DNA from 2 places in the Kitasatospora sp. NPDC002965 genome. Region 2 is predicted to be linked to the other one. Evidence: riboswitches for the same ligand, from Rfam matches in the RefSeq annotation. Region 2 holds a riboswitch; the other holds the start of a gene.
What was found. Region 2 has a riboswitch for cobalamin ahead of metE (5-methyltetrahydropteroyltriglutamate--homocysteine S-methyltransferase). Riboswitches for the same ligand answer to the same signal wherever they lie in the genome.

Region 1 (7,343 bases), on a different contig from region 2:
CGCACGCCTCGTCGACCGCGATGCGCAGGTCCTCGATCTCGTCCAGCGTGAAGTCCAGCCGGGCCGCGAGGCCCGCCGTGGCTGTTCGCAGGACCGAGAGGTAGGCGCCCGCAGCGGGCAGCCGGACCTCCACGAAGTCCTGCACTCCGGGCTCGCCGTCGATCTGGGACACCCTCACCTCCTGGGTGACGCGCTGTGCTTCCGGGCCGGTGGCCGCGGCACTGTCTGTTGCTTGGCTCAACTGCTTCGCCCCAACTGTCCAGAGGGGTGGTGCGGTACGTACCGGTCATACCCCTCAAGGAGTGGCCGGACGCCGCGCGTCCGTCCGAGACGTTACCGCTTTCCTGACCCGGTACGGGAGTCACTCATGGTAAGGCATCGCGACGCAGGGTGGCAGTGGTCGGACGCGGGCCTTGTGTGCCGTCCGTGCGCGCCCCCGCGCGCCGGTTTCAGCGGGTGCCGGCGGCGGCGAGCGCGTCGCCGGTGAGCCGGTAGACGGTCCAGCCGTCCATCGGCACCGCGCCGAGCGCCTTGTAGAAGTCGATCGAGGGCTCGTTCCAGTCCAGCACCGACCACTCCACCCGGGAGTAGCCGCGCTCGACGGCGATCCGCGCCAGTTCCAGCAGCAGCGCCTTGCCGTGGCCGCCGCCGCGGGCCTCCGGGCGGACGTAGAGGTCCTCCAGGTAGACGCCGTGGGTGCCGCGCCAGGTCGAGAAGTTGCGGAACCAGAGCGCGAAGCCGACCGGCTCGCCGGTGGTGTCGTCCTCGGCGATCAGGCCGAACACGGCCGGCTCGGCGCCGAACAGCGCGTCGTGCAGCTGGTCGTCGGTGGCCACGGCCTCGTCGGGGGCCTTCTCGTACGTCGCGAGCTCGTGGATCAGGGTGCGGATGAGCGGAACGTCGGTGGCGACGGCGGTGCGGATCATGGCACGAGCCTACTGGGCCGGTTCGTTCTCGTCCCAGGCCTGGACCGAGGTCTGGTCGACGATCCGCCCGTCGCGCAGGTCCGCGACCGAGCTGACCAGCACCCGGACGCCGTCCGGGTAGCGGCAGGACTCCAGGAAGGCGAGGCGGTCGTCCTGGAGCACCACCTGTTCCAGCCGGTGGGTGGTCTGCCGGCCGTAGAGGTCGTCCAGCAGGGCGCCGATCTCGTCCCGGCCGTGCATGACCAGGGGGTGGCTGGGCTGGGTGGTGCGGTCGACCACGCGGACCTCGGCGTCGTCCGCGTAGAGCGCCAGCAGGGCCGCGGCGTCGGCGTGTTCGATGCCCTGGCGAAGGGCTCCGGTGTCGAAGGCGGGCGGTGCGGCCATGGCGGTCATGTGCTCGCTCCTGCGGTCGGTTCCGTCGGCTCGTACCTTCGAGCGTACGCCCGGCGGAACCGGCCGCGGGGGCGGTGGTTCAGCGGGCCGGCACGGTCCGCAGGTAGGCCGCCAGCGCGGTGATCGCGGCCGGGTTGCGCGGGCTCTCCACCAGGTCGACGTAGTCCAGGACGAAGATCCGGTCGTTGCGGACGGCGGAGACGCCGGCCAGCGGCGGGAAGGTCTTCAGGAACTTCCGCTTGGCCTCGGCGTCCGGGGTGCCGTAGTTGTTGATCACGATCACCTCGGGGTCGCGCTGGACCACGCTCTCCCAGCCCACCGTGGTCCAGGAGTCGGCGACGTCGCCCATCACGTTCCGGCCGCCGGCCTTGGAGATGATCTCCTCCGGCGCCGCGAACTTCCCCGAGGTGAACGGCTTGTCCTCGCCGCTGTCGTAGAGGAACACGCCGGGGCGGTACGCCGGCTCCGGCACGGCGGCCACCTGGGTCCTGAACTCGGCGATCAGCTTGTCGGCCCGGTCCCGCACGTCGAAGATCTCGCCCAGGTTGGCGAGGTCCGTGTAGAGCGCGTCCAGCGGGGCCATCACGCCGCGCTCCGGGCCCTTGCCGCTGCGGCAGGACTCGCTGAGCACGTAGGAGGCGACACCCAGGTCGGCCAGGGCCTGCGGGGTGACGCCGCTCGCGTCGTCGAAGCCGTAGTGCCAGCCGGCGAAGACCAGGTCGGCCTTGGCCTCCAGCGCGATCTCCTTGGTGATCTGCTTCTTGGAGAGCCAGGTGGTCCGCTGGTAGCCGTCCTTCCAGGCGACCTTCTCGACGTCGCCCTTGTCGTCCGGCATGACGTAGCCGGCCATCCGGTCCTCCAGCCCGAGCGCGAGCATCAGCTCGGTGATGCCGACGTCGTTGGTCACCGTCCGTGCCGGCTTCTGCCGGAAGGTGAGCTCGGTGCCGCAGTTGCGGACGGTCACCGGGTAGTGGGCGGAGGCGGTGGCGCCGTCACCGCTCGGGGCTATCTCGGCGCCGCAGCCGGTGAGGGCGAGGGCGAGCAGGGCGGCGGCGGCAACGGCTTTGGTACGCATGGCGGTTCCTTGCTGGATCAACGGGGGGTCACTTGGCGAGTCGGTCGAAGAGCAGCTGGACGGCGCCGGTCCCCGGGTGCCGGACGGGCGTCGCGCGGACCCCGAACACCTCGGCGAGCAGGCCGGGTTCGAGCACCTCGGCGGGCGGTCCGGAGGCGACGATCCGCCCGGCCGCGACCACGTACAGCAGGTCGCAGTGGCCGGCCGCCAGGTTGAGGTCGTGCAGCGCGGTGAGTACCGTCGGCCCGGCCTCCCGGACCAGCGCCAGCACCTCCAACTGGTGCGCGATGTCGAGGTGGTTGGTGGGCTCGTCGAGCACCAGCACCTTCGGTTCCTGGACCAGCGCGCGGGCGATCAGCACCCGCTGCTTCTCGCCGCCGGACAGGCTCAGGAAGCCCCGTTCGGCGAGGTGGGCCGCACCCACCCGGCGCAGCGCCGCGGCGCACCGCTCGCCGTCGCCGGCGGCGGGCCCGGCGGCCGGGCCGCGCCGGTGCGGCAGCCGGCCCATGGCGACCACCTCGGCCACGGTGAAGTCGAACTCGGCGGAGTGCTCCTGGGGCAGCGCGGCGACCCGCCGGGCGGCCTCGCGCGCGGTGAGCGCGTGCAGTTCCTCGCCGCCCAGCCGGACGGCCCCGGCGGCGGGCCGCAGCGCCCGGTAGACGCAGCGCAGCAGCGTGGACTTGCCGCTGCCGTTCGGTCCGACCAGGCCGACCACCTGCCCGGCGGCGGCGGTCAGGGTGACGTCGTGGACCAGCCGGAGGCCGGCCAGCTCGACCGAGACGCGGTCGACGGCGAGGTCCAGGGCGGGGTCCGCGGTGAGGTCGGGGACGGTCGTGCGGACGGCCCTCATCGGCCACCTCCGAAGGAGTAGCCGCGGCGGCGCATCAGCAGCAGGAAGCAGGGCACCCCGAGGGCCGCGGTGACCACCCCGACCGGAAGTTCGGCCGGGGCCAGCAGGGTGCGCGAGACGATGTCCACCCAGACCAGCAGCAGGGCCCCGGCGAGCGGCGCGATCAGCAGCACCCGGCGGTGGCCGGCGCCGACCAGCATCCGCACCACGTGCGGGACCATCAGCCCGACGAAGCCGATCGCGCCGCTGACCGCGACGACCGTGCCGGTGACGGCGGCGGTCACGACGAACAGTTCGCGGCGCAGCCGGTCCGGGTCGACTCCGAGCGAGGCGGCCGTCTCGTCGCCCATGGCGAGCGCGTCCAGCCGCCCGGCGGAGCAGATCAGGTGGGTCAGTCCGGCGAGCACGGTGACGGCGGCGATCGGCACCGAGCCCCAGGTGGCCCCGCCGAGGCTGCCGAGCAGCCACATCATGGCGGAGCGGGCGGCCTCGCCGCGGGCGGCGGCGAACACCATCAGCGCCGTGACGGCGGAGAAGCCGTAGGACATCGCGGTGCCGGTCAGCACCAGGCGCAGCGGGGTGAGGCCGTAGGCGGTACGGGCCGTCAGGTAGACGAGCACCATGGCGAGCAGGGCCGCGCCGAAGGCGGAGACGGAGAGCGCCCAGACGCCGAGCGAGGCGAAGGCGCCCAGCATGAGCACGGCGTTGGCGCCGACCGAGGCGCCGGAGGAGATGCCGAGCACGAAGGGGTCGGCCAGCGCGTTGCGGACCATCGCCTGGACCGCGACCCCGGTGGCGGCCAGTCCGGCGCCGACCACGGCGGCGAGGACGGCACGCGGCAGCCGGATCTCCCAGACGATCGCGTAGGCGGCGGCCTCGTCGGCCTCCAGCCGGCCGCCGGTCAGGCCGGCGCCGAGCAGTCGCAGCACCCGGGCCCAGCCGAGTCCGGAGGAGCCCACCGCCACGGCGCAGACCAGCGAGAGCAGCAGGGCCGCGGCCAGGCCGGCGGCCAGCGGCGCGGTGGGTGTCCGGCGTGTCCCGGGCGCGGGCGGCGCGGCGGCCGGTATCGGGGGTGCGGTGGCGGTGGTGCTCACAAGCGGCGCGCCTTCGCCTCGGGCCGGGGCGGCGCGGGGCGGCACGTCCGGGCGGAGGGTACGCCGGGGCGGCATCCCCTCGCAGTCCACGGCGAGTTGTCGGGAGGTCGGCGCCCCGGGGCGGTCGGACTCACGGTGCGGGGCACCGTTCACCGTTGCGGGTCAGCGCCGGATTCGCACCGGCTTCCCCTCGGGACGCCCAGGCAGCATAACAAGCGCTCCGGTCAGGTAACCCTTACCGGGCCGGGTGCGGACGCGGACCGCCCGGGCAGGTCGCGGACGCGGGCCTGGGCGGCGGCGGGGCCCGACCCGCGGAGAACGCACGGCCGCCCCCGTCCGGCGGTGCGGACGGGGGCGGCCGAGGGGTGCTGACCGGGGGTCAGCCCTGCTTGGTCTCCCAGAAGATCTTGTCGACCTCGGCGATCAGGTCGAGCAGCGCCTGGCCGGTGGCCGGGTCGGTCGACGCCTTGGCGGCCGAGGCGGCCTTCAGGGTGTCGTTGATCAGCTGGTGCAGCTGCGGGTACTTCTCGAAGTGCGGGGCCTTGAAGTAGTCGCTCCAGAGCACCGAGATGTGGTGCTTGACGGCCTCCGCGCGCTGCTCCTTGATGATGACGGCGCGAGCGCGGAAGTGCGCGTCCTCGTTGGCCTGGTACTTCTCCTGGGTGGCCTTCACCGACTCGGCCTCGATCCGCGCCTGGGCGGGGTCGTACACGCCGCAGGGCAGGTCGCAGTGGGCGTGCGCGGTGGCACGCGGTGCAAACAGACGAGAGAACATGGGAGTCCTTCCTTAGATCGTCTTCCCGCGGCCGAGATTACCCCGCCGGTCGCGGGGTTTCGCGATCGGGCGGCGGGCCTAGGGCAAAAGGCCGAGCCGGAACCCGGCCAATCCGGACACCGGCGGGTGACGGTCCGTACGGCAGACTTGGGAGCCGAGGACGCGGGCGCGAGCCGGGAGGACGAGTCGTGGCACGGAGCGCGGAACCGGAGGACGGCGCCCCGGGGGGCGGCGCGCCGTTCGGGCTGATCGACGTGGCGGGCGACTCGATGGTGCCGACGCTGCGGGAGGGGGACCAGCTGCTGGTCCGGTACGGGGCACGGATCAGGCCGGGCGCGGTGGTGGTGTTCCGTCACCCGTTCCAGCAGGACCTGTTGGTGGTCAAACGGGCCGACGCCCGGCGCCCCACGGGCTGGTGGCTGCTCTCCGACAACCGGCCGGTCGACAGCGACAGCCGCAGCTACGGCGCGGTCCCGGACGAGCTGGTGCTCGGCCGGGTGCTGCTGCGGCTGCGCCCGCGCCCGGCCTGGCTGGCCCCCGGCCGCGGGCTGGAGCGCCTGCTGCTCTCCACCCCGCTGGCCCGGATCCCCGGCCTGGCCCGGCGCTGCGGCGTCTGGGTCCGCCCGGAGGAGATCCGGGGGAGCCGGGCGTAGGTCCGGGCCCTCAGCCCTGGCCGGCGGTGGCGGCCTCCTGGGCCTCCAGCCGCTTGCGGGCCCGGTAGGCGGCGACGTTGGCGCGGGTCGCGCAGCGGTCGGAGCAGTACCGCCGGGACCGGTTGGTCGAGGTGTCCAGGTAGGAGTTGCGGCAGGGTGCGGCCTGGCAGATGCCGAGCCGGTCGGCGCCCGTCTCGGTCAGGTGGACGGCCAGGCCCATGCAGGCGACGGCGCTGAAGTGCGCGGTGGCGGTGGGGGAGTTGTCGGCGAGGTGCAGGTGCCAGCGGGGCCGGCCGGCGGCGTCCAGGTAGTCGTGGCCGGAGACCAGCGGGCTGACCGGGAACTCCATGAGCAGGCTGTTCAGCAGGTCGACGCTGCGGAACTCGTCGCCCTCGGCGGCGGCCTCGAAGACTCCGCGCAGCCGGGTGCGGACGGCCCGCAGCCGGGGCAGGTCGGATTCGTCGGCGAGGTCGCGGGCCCGGGACGAGTCCGAGAACAGTCCGCGCACCGCATCCACCGAGGTCAGCGAGTCGGTGCCGCGCTCGGGCTCCTCGGTGTTCACCAGCCGGACGGCCAGATCGGCGTACGAGGCGAGCTCCACGGGGGTCCTTCCAGGGGTTGGTAACGGGCTGACTGCGTCCAGCCTATTACCTGTGCGGGGAAAACGTCGGCGCCCGGCAGGGCGGGCCTGCCGGGCGCCGACGTGGACGTGCTCAGAGCACCTTGGAGAGGAACGCGCGGGTGCGTTCGTGCTGCGGGTCGGTGAGGACCTGGCGCGGGTTGCCGGACTCGACGACGACGCCGCCGTCCATGAACACCAGCGCGTCGCCGACCTCGCGGGCGAAGCCCATCTCGTGGGTGACGACCACCATGGTCATCCCCTCCTCGGCGAGGCCGCGCATGACGTCGAGGACGTCGCCGACCAGCTCGGGGTCGAGTGCCGACGTGGGCTCGTCGAAGAGCATCAGCTTGGGCTTCATGGCCAGGGCCCGGGCGATCGCCACCCGCTGCTGCTGGCCGCCGGAGAGTTGGGACGGGTAGTTCTTGGCCTTGTCGGCCAGACCGACCCGCTCCAGCAGCGCCATCCCGCGTTCCCGGGCGGAGCTCCTGCTCTCGCCCTTGACCTGCACCGGCGCCTCGATGACGTTCTCTATGGCGGTCATGTGCGGGAACAGGTTGAAGCGCTGGAAGACCATGCCGATGTCGCGCCGCTTCAGCGCGACCTCGCTGTCCTTGAGCTCGTAGAGCTTGTCGCCCTTCTGGCGGTAGCCGACGAGGTCGCCGTCCACCCAGAGCCGGCCGCCGTTGATCTTCTCCAGGTGGTTGATGCACCGGAGGAAGGTCGACTTGCCGGAGCCGGAGGGGCCGATCAGACAGAACACCTCGCCCTGCTTGACCTCCAGGTCGATGCCCTTGAGGACCTGGACGGTGCCGTAGGACTTGTGGACGTTCTCGGACCGGACCATCGGGCCGCCCTGGGCGGCGTCGGCGGTCGGCTTGGTCAGATCGGTCATACGTGACCACCTCCCTCAAGCCCCGGGACCACGTCGGACTGGGTCTTCGGGGTGGGCTTCCCG
Region 2 (7,343 bases):
GCAGCTCCCCCAGGAACCGCTTCCGCGAGGCCGCCACCAGGAGCGGGCGGCCCAGCACGCCCCAGGCGTCCAGCGCCGCGAGCAGCGCCCAGTCGTCCTCCCGGCGCTTCGCGAACCCGAGCCCCGGATCCACGATCACACGGGACGGGTCGACGCCGGCCGCCACCACCGCGTCGAGCTGTCGCCCCACCTCACCGATCACCTCGGCGACCACGTCGTCGTAGTGGGCCAGTTCGTCCATCCGCCCGGACTGGCCGCGCCAGTGCATCACCACGAACGGCACACCCGTCCGGGCGACCACCGACGCCATCGCGGGGTCGGCCCGCCCTCCGCTGACGTCGTTGACGAGCCGGGCCCCGGCGTCCACCGCCGCCTCGGCCACGGAGGCCCGCATGGTGTCCACGCTCACCAGCACACCGGCGGCGGAGAGGGCGCGGATCACCGGCAGGACCCGCCGCAGTTCCTCCTCCTCCGGCACCCGCTCGGCGCCGGGCCGGGTCGACTCGCCGCCGACGTCGACCAGGTCCGCCCCGTGCGCGGCCAGCATCAGGCCCCGGTCGACCGCCCGGCCCGGGTCCGACCAGCGCCCCCCGTCCGAGAACGAGTCCGGTGTCACGTTCACGATTCCCATCACCGCACACCGGTCCCATTCGGGTATTCCCGGAAGCCCGTGCGAACGTCTCTCCATGCGCCTATGGTGCCTTTCTGCGAGGCCGCGCCGGACTTGTTCCCGACGGGCCGGGAATCCGCGGGGAACCGTCGGTGGAAAACACCGGAACAGGCCCCTCCGGACGTATGCGTGAGAAATCTCGTATCACAGGGTGGACGGACGCGTGTGCGATCCCACCGCTCTGGATAGCCTCCTCCCATGACACTCGGAATCCCTTCCAGACGAACCGATCACGCGGCATCCGTCCGCGAACTCCTGGCGACCGGGCGGCGTTCCTTCTCCTTCGAGTTCATGCCACCGCGCAGCGCCGCGGCGGAGGCCGGCCTGTGGAACGCGATCCGCAGGCTGGAGGCTCTGGCACCCACCTTCGTGTCGGTGACGTACGGTGCCGGCGGGTCCACCCGGGAGCGCACGGTGAACGTCACCGGGCGGATCGCGCAGGAGACCACCCTGACGCCGACGGCCCACCTGACGGCCGTCGACCACAGCGTCGCGGAGCTGCGGAACATCCTCGGGCACTACGCCGACCAGGGGGTCCGCAACATCCTGGCCCTGCGGGGCGATCCGCCCGGCGACCCGCTCGGCCCCTGGGTCCGCCACCCCGCAGGCGTGGCGTACGCCGCCGACCTGGTGCGGCTGATCAAGGAGTCCGGCGACTTCTGCGTGGGTGTCGCGGCCTTCCCGGAGATGCACCCCCGCTCCCCGGACTGGGATTCCGAGATCCGTTTCTTCATCGAGAAATGCCGAGCCGGCGCCGACTACGCGATCACCCAGATGTTCTTCGACGTGGAGAATTACCTGAGATTCCGGGACCGCCTCCTGAAGGCCGGATGCTCCGTTCCGATCATTCCGGAGATCATGCCGGTGACCACCATCCGGTCACTCGAACGCATTCCCACCCTCAGCACCGCGGCCATTCCGGCGCATCTCGCCGAGCGGATGCTCGGCGAGCGGCACGATCCCGCCGCGGTGCGCGCCGTCGGAATCGAGTACGCCACCGAAATGTGCCGCAGTCTCCTGGCCGAGGGCGCCCCCGGCCTGCATTTCATGACCATGAACTTCTCCACGGTCACGACGGAGATCTACCAGAACCTCGGCCTGCCCGAATCCGGCTGAGGGACACCGCCGGGGGCGGGCGCGGCCGGAGTGCCGCGCCCGCCCCGGGCCTCCCCGCCCGGCTCAGCCGGCCAGGTCGTCCCGCAGGCGACGGGCGGCGGTGACGAGGCTCTCCAGCGAGGCCCGGGTCTCGGTCCAACCGCGGGTCTTCAGTCCGCAGTCGGGGTTGACCCAGAGCCGCTCGGCCGGAATCGCCGCGAGCCCGGCACGCAGCAGTTCCACCGCCTCGTCGGCGCTCGGCACACGCGGGGAGTGGATGTCCCACACGCCCGGCCCGACCTCGCGCGGGTAGCCGGCCGCGGCCAGCTCACCGGCGACCTCCATGTGCGAACGGGCCGCCTCCAGCGAGATCACGTCGGCGTCCAGCTCGTCGATGGCCGTCATGATCGCGCCGAACTCGGCGTAGCACATGTGGGTGTGGATCTGGGTGTCGACCCGCACGCCCGAGGTCGCGAGGCGGAAGGCGACCGTGGCCCAGTCCAGGTAGGCCGGGCGGTCGGCGGAGCGCAGCGGGAGCGTCTCGCGCAGCGCCGGTTCGTCGACCTGCACGACGACCGCGCCGGCGGCCTCCAGGTCGGTGACCTCGTCGCGCAGGGCGAGGGCGACCTGGAAGGCCGTGTCGGCGAGCGGCTGGTCGTCCCGGACGAAGGACCAGGCGAGCATGGTGACCGGCCCGGTGAGCATGCCCTTCACCGGACGGTCCGTCAGGTCCTGCGCGTAGCGGAACCAGTCGACGGTCATCGGGTGCGGGCGCGAGATGTCACCGGCCAGCACCGGCGGGCGGACGTACCGGGTGCCGTAGGACTGCACCCAGCCGTGCCGGGTGGCGAGGTAGCCGGTGAGCTGCTCGGCGAAGTACTGGACCATGTCGTTGCGCTCGGGCTCGCCGTGCACCAGGACGTCCAGGCCGGCCTTCTCCTGGAAGGCGATCACCTCCCGCACCTCGGTCCGGATGCGCTCCCGGTACGCGGCCGGGTCGATCCGCCCGGCGGTGAGGTCGGCCCGGGCCACCCGCAGTTCGGAGGTCTGCGGGAACGACCCGATCGTGGTGGTCGGCAGCAGCGGCAGGCCGAGGCGGGTGCGCTGGGCCTCGGCGCGCTCCGGGTAGGCCTGGGCCCGGCGGGCGTCCGCCTCGGTGACGGCCGCGGTGCGGGCCCGCACGGCGGGGTCACGGGTGATCGGGGAGTTGGCGCGGGACGCCAGGTCGGCGCGGTTGGCGGCGAGTTCGGCGGTGATCGCGCCGGTGCCCTCGCGCAGGCCGCGGGCGAGCAGGGCGACCTCGTTGGCCTTCTGCCGCGCGAAGGCGAGCCACCGGGCGATCTGCGGGTCGAGGTCGCGCTCGGCGGCGGAGTCCAGCGGGACGTGCAGCAGCGAGCACGACGCGGCCACGTCGACGGTGCCGGCCAGCCCGAGCAGGGTGGCCAGGGTGGAGAGCGACCTCTCCAGGTCGTTGATCCAGATGTTTCGGCCGTCCACCACACCGGCGACCAGCCGCTTGCCGGGCAGGCCGCCCGCGGCGGCCAGGTCGCCCAGGTTGGCGGCGGCCGGGCCGGTGAAGTCCAGGGCGAGGCCGTCGATCGGGGCCCTGGCCAGCACGGGCAGGGCGGCGCCCAGGCGGTCGAAGTAGCTCGCGACCAGCAGCTTGGGCCGGTCGGTGAGAGCACCGAGGTCGCGGTAGGCGCGCGCGGTGGCGTTCAGTTCCGCGGGGGTGCGGTCCTGGACGAGCGCCGGCTCGTCCAGCTGGACCCAGGCGGCGCCGGCCTCGTGCAGGTCGGCGAGGAGGGCGGCGTAGACGGGCAGCAGCCGGTCGAGCAGGGTGAGCGGCTGGAAGTCCTCGGGGACGCCCGGGGCGGGCTTGGCGAGGAGCAGGTACGTGACCGGGCCGACCAGCACCGGACGGGCACTGTGGCCGAGGTCCAGGGCCTCGCGCAACTCCGCGACCGCCTTGGCGGAGTTCGCGGTGAAGACGGTGTCGGGGCCGAGTTCGGGCACCAGGTAGTGGTAGTTGGTGTCGAACCACTTGGTCATCTCCAGCGGCGCGACGTCCTGGGTGCCGCGCGCCATGGCGAAGTAGCCGTCCAGCGGGTCGGCCTCGACCGCCGCCCGGTGACGCGGCGGGATCGCGCCGACGGCGACCGTGGTGTCCAGCACGTGGTCGTAGAGCGAGAAGTCGCCGGTGGGCACCTCCTGGACGCCCGCCCCGGCGAGCCTGCTCCAGTTCTCCAGACGCAGGTCGGCGGCGGTGGCCAGCAGGGCGTCGGCGCTCACGGCGCCCTTCCAGTACCCCTCGATCGCCTTCTTGAGCTCACGGCCGCCGCCCTGGCGGGGGTATCCGTACACGGTGGCCAGGGTTGCCGCGGCTGCGGACTTCGCTGTCAAGGGACTCTCCTTCGCGAGCCTGTCTGTGGCCCCGGTGACGGGACGGAGGCGCGAAGGGGTGACGAACCGGGCGGGACCGCGTGCGCACGAGAAGCGCCGGATCCGCCTGGTATGTACGCCGACCCGCCCACGAGGTCACCGGGATGTCCGCGCGCGAACGGGTCGCGTGCGGGCAACGGGCAGGTCTTCGGACTCGTGGACACGCCCGCCCGAAAGGGCGGACACCTACTGGCCGTCGCTTCCCAGACCCGACCGGGCCCAGTGCGTATGACGGCGGTCGTTCCCACTCACCGCTGCGGGGCAGTCCCGGATTCCCACCGGGTTCCCTCTTACGACGCGCCTGCCTGGTGGGCAGGGCGAACCAGCTGCCCGCCCAGCTTAGGGCGAATCCGGTACCGGGAGAACACAAGGACACCAGGACGTCCACATCCTGAGACGCCGCCAGGGCCCCGGACGGGCGGCGGAGGGCCGGACGGCACAGGACAGGACAGGACCGGCCGGTGCGGGTGCCGGCCCGCCGTCCCGGAACCCCGCGCCCCGGCCGTGCCGCTACTCGTCGGAGAGCACGAAGGTCCGACCGCACCCGGGCGTGGACCGCAGGTGACCGGGCACGGGTCCCCGGACGCGGCCGGCCCGGTCGCGCTCGGCGCCCAGCACGACGGCCGCGTGGACGGCGCGGGCGGCGCGGGATCCCCAGCGGGACCGGGGGCCGCCGAACGGCTCCGCCTCCCGGCCGGGACCGGTCCGCCGCACCGCCACGCAGACCGCGTCCGACGGCGTCCCCGAGCAGTCGTACCCGGCTTCGAGCAGCGCCTGGACCTTGGCCTCCGTCACGGTGGCCACGAGGTTGACGGCGGCCGCGTCCGAGAGGGCCACCGGAACGACGACCACGATGTTGATCGTGCCGGGAACGAGCGCGTCGCCGGGCGCGTCGCCGTCGGCGGGCGCCGACGCCCAGGTCGGCACGCCGATTCCGGTCGTCACCACCGCGGTGACGCCGTGGTCGCGGGCCCAGGTGAAGGCGTCCACCCGGGCGGCGGTCATCAGCCCGACGCCCGGACCCCGCAGCCCCAGGTCCTCCGCCAGCTGGGCCAGGTGCCGGTCCGGGTCCGTCCTGCCGTACCCGGCCCGGACCTGGGCGTTGACCAGCCACTCCCGCTCGCCCAGGCCGCCGCCCAGCACGGCGCTGCTGAGCATCCGCCAGCCGGGTCCGGCCCGCCACACCAGGAGATGGCGGCACTCACCGTCCTCCGGGCGGCCGGACCGCTCGATCACCACGGGGTCGCCGAAGACCCCGTCGTCCACTCCGGGAGGGCCCGCCTGCTGCTGCGGGATTGCCATGAACGATCCACCTTCGGGCACGTGGGTGAGCGGCCGACCGGCCAGGCGATCAATCCTAGGCACAGGGCGACGCCGCACGGATCGACGGAGCCCCCGGCGGACGCCGGACCCCGTGCCGGGCGAGCGGGCACGGGGTCCGGCGGTCGGTGCGCCGGTGCCGGTCGGTTCGGCCGGGGTGCGCCGGTTCCGGTCGGTTCGGCCGGGGTGCGCCGGTTCCGGTCGTGCGGCCGACGCGGTCGGTTCGGCCGGGGTGCGCCGGGGTGCGGTCAGCCGTTGGCGGGGGGCGTACCGCCGAGGGCGAGGGCGTCGGCGGCGATCAGCCGGGCCCGGTCGGCGGGGACGGTCCGGCCGGACTGGTTCTCGGCCCACCGGGCGAGCGGCCCGTACTGGCCCTGGCCGAGCATCACGGTCAGGGTGGCGACGGCGTTGCGGTCCGCCCCCGAGGTGAGGACCAGCGAGGCCAGACCGGTCGGCGTGGCCGCGACGGTGAACTCGGCCGTCGTCTCGGCCCGCCCGCCGGGGCCGGTCGCCTCCGCCCGCAGGGTGTGCCGGCCGAGCGCGAGCGCCGTGGTGTCGAGCGCGGTGCCCGGCGTGAGCTCGGCACCGTCCAGGGTCAGCCGAACGGAGTCGGCGCCGCGTGCCTGCACCGCGGTGACCGGCTGCTGGGCACGGTCCAGGGTGGCCCCGGCCGCCGGGGAGGTGATCGCCACGGTGGGTGCGGCGGGCGGCGCGACGGCGCCGGCCTGCTGCCAGGCGGAGTTCCAGCCGGCGAGCTCCGCCGGACGGTTGGTGATGATGCCGTCGACGCCGGCGGCCTCCAGCGCCTTCCACCGGGCGGCCGCGTCGACCGTCCAGACGTTGACCGCGACGCCGGCCGCGTGCAGGTCCTTCACCACGCCGAGCCGGGCGGAGACGGCGCCGTCCGAGGGGTTGTAGGCGGCCAGGCCGAGCTCCCTGGAGATCGCCACCGGGTCGGCGTCGAGGGTGCTGCGCAGCAGGCCGAGCGGCAACTCCGGTGCCAGCTCGCGGGTGTGCCGCAGGGCGTCCACCTCGAAGCTCTGGACGAGGACGCGGCCCGCCATCCCGTGGTCGCGCACCTCCTTGACGATCCGGGCGACCTCGTCGCGGCTGTGCCGGCCCTTGATCTCCAGCAGCAGGTTGCCGCCACGGGTGCGCAGATCCTCCAACTGCGCCGCGAGCGTGGGCACCCGGGCACCCGCGTAGGCCGGGCCGAACCGGGAACCGGCGTCCAGCGCGTCCAGTTGGGCGGAGGTCAGGTCGCGGATCCGCCCCTGGCCGTCGGTGGTGCGGTCCACCGTGTCGTCGTGGAGGATGTACGGCACGCCGTCCTTGCTGGGCTGGACGTCGTTCTCGATCCACTCGGCGCCACCGCGCCGGGCGACCTCGTCCGAGACCAGGGTGTTCTCCGGTGCCGCGGAGGAGGCGCCACGGTGGGCGAAGACGGTGAGCGGGGAGCCCGCCGGCCGGAGCAGGCCGCCCGGGGCGAGCGCGGTCACCCTGAGGTCGTCGAACGACACCTTCGCGCCGTTGACGACGAGCGCCTGGCCGCCGTCGGCGCTGCGGGCGACCTGGGTGGTGCGGGCGGCCTCCCGGCCGTCGAAGATCCAGCGGGCGGTGGTGCCGTGCACCTCGACGGCGATCCGCACGTCGCGGCCGGTGCCGGCGGCGACCGGGGCGGCGGCGGTGTCGGTGACGAGCCAGCTGTTGGCGGTGGTCCGCCGGGCGAACTCCAGGCCGTTGGCGGCGGTGGTGCCGGTCCGCACGGTGGCGATCGACCACGGGGTGGCGCCGCTCGCCGGGACGTCCAGGCCGAGCG

Region 1: another riboswitch for cobalamin. It lies ahead of ABZY91_RS03075 (iron ABC transporter permease); the one in region 2 lies ahead of metE (5-methyltetrahydropteroyltriglutamate--homocysteine S-methyltransferase).

Annotation. Positions count from the first base shown of each region.
Region 1 covers NZ_JBEXNT010000004.1:51,312-58,654, reverse strand. Annotated here, with positions in the region: gene ABZY91_RS03100 (anti-sigma regulatory factor) at 1-172, opposite strand, end outside; gene ABZY91_RS03095 (GNAT family N-acetyltransferase) at 450-926, opposite strand; gene ABZY91_RS03090 (nuclear transport factor 2 family protein) at 936-1,319, opposite strand; gene ABZY91_RS03085 (ABC transporter substrate-binding protein) at 1,399-2,394, opposite strand; gene ABZY91_RS03080 (ABC transporter ATP-binding protein) at 2,423-3,196, opposite strand; gene ABZY91_RS03075 (iron ABC transporter permease) at 3,241-4,338, opposite strand; cobalamin riboswitch at 4,440-4,576, opposite strand; gene sodN (superoxide dismutase, Ni) at 4,718-5,113, opposite strand; gene sodX (nickel-type superoxide dismutase maturation protease) at 5,302-5,766, shown strand; gene ABZY91_RS03060 (CGNR zinc finger domain-containing protein) at 5,777-6,367, opposite strand; gene ABZY91_RS03055 (amino acid ABC transporter ATP-binding protein) at 6,480-7,232, opposite strand; gene ABZY91_RS03050 (amino acid ABC transporter permease) at 7,277-7,343, opposite strand, start outside.
Region 2 covers NZ_JBEXNT010000148.1:9,351-16,693, reverse strand. Annotated here, with positions in the region: gene folP (dihydropteroate synthase) at 1-631, opposite strand, end outside; gene metF (methylenetetrahydrofolate reductase [NAD(P)H]) at 869-1,786, shown strand; gene metE (5-methyltetrahydropteroyltriglutamate--homocysteine S-methyltransferase) at 1,850-4,165, opposite strand; cobalamin riboswitch at 4,326-4,546, opposite strand; gene ABZY91_RS35950 (adenosylcobinamide amidohydrolase) at 4,715-5,506, opposite strand; gene ABZY91_RS35945 (glycerophosphodiester phosphodiesterase family protein) at 5,773-7,343, opposite strand, start outside.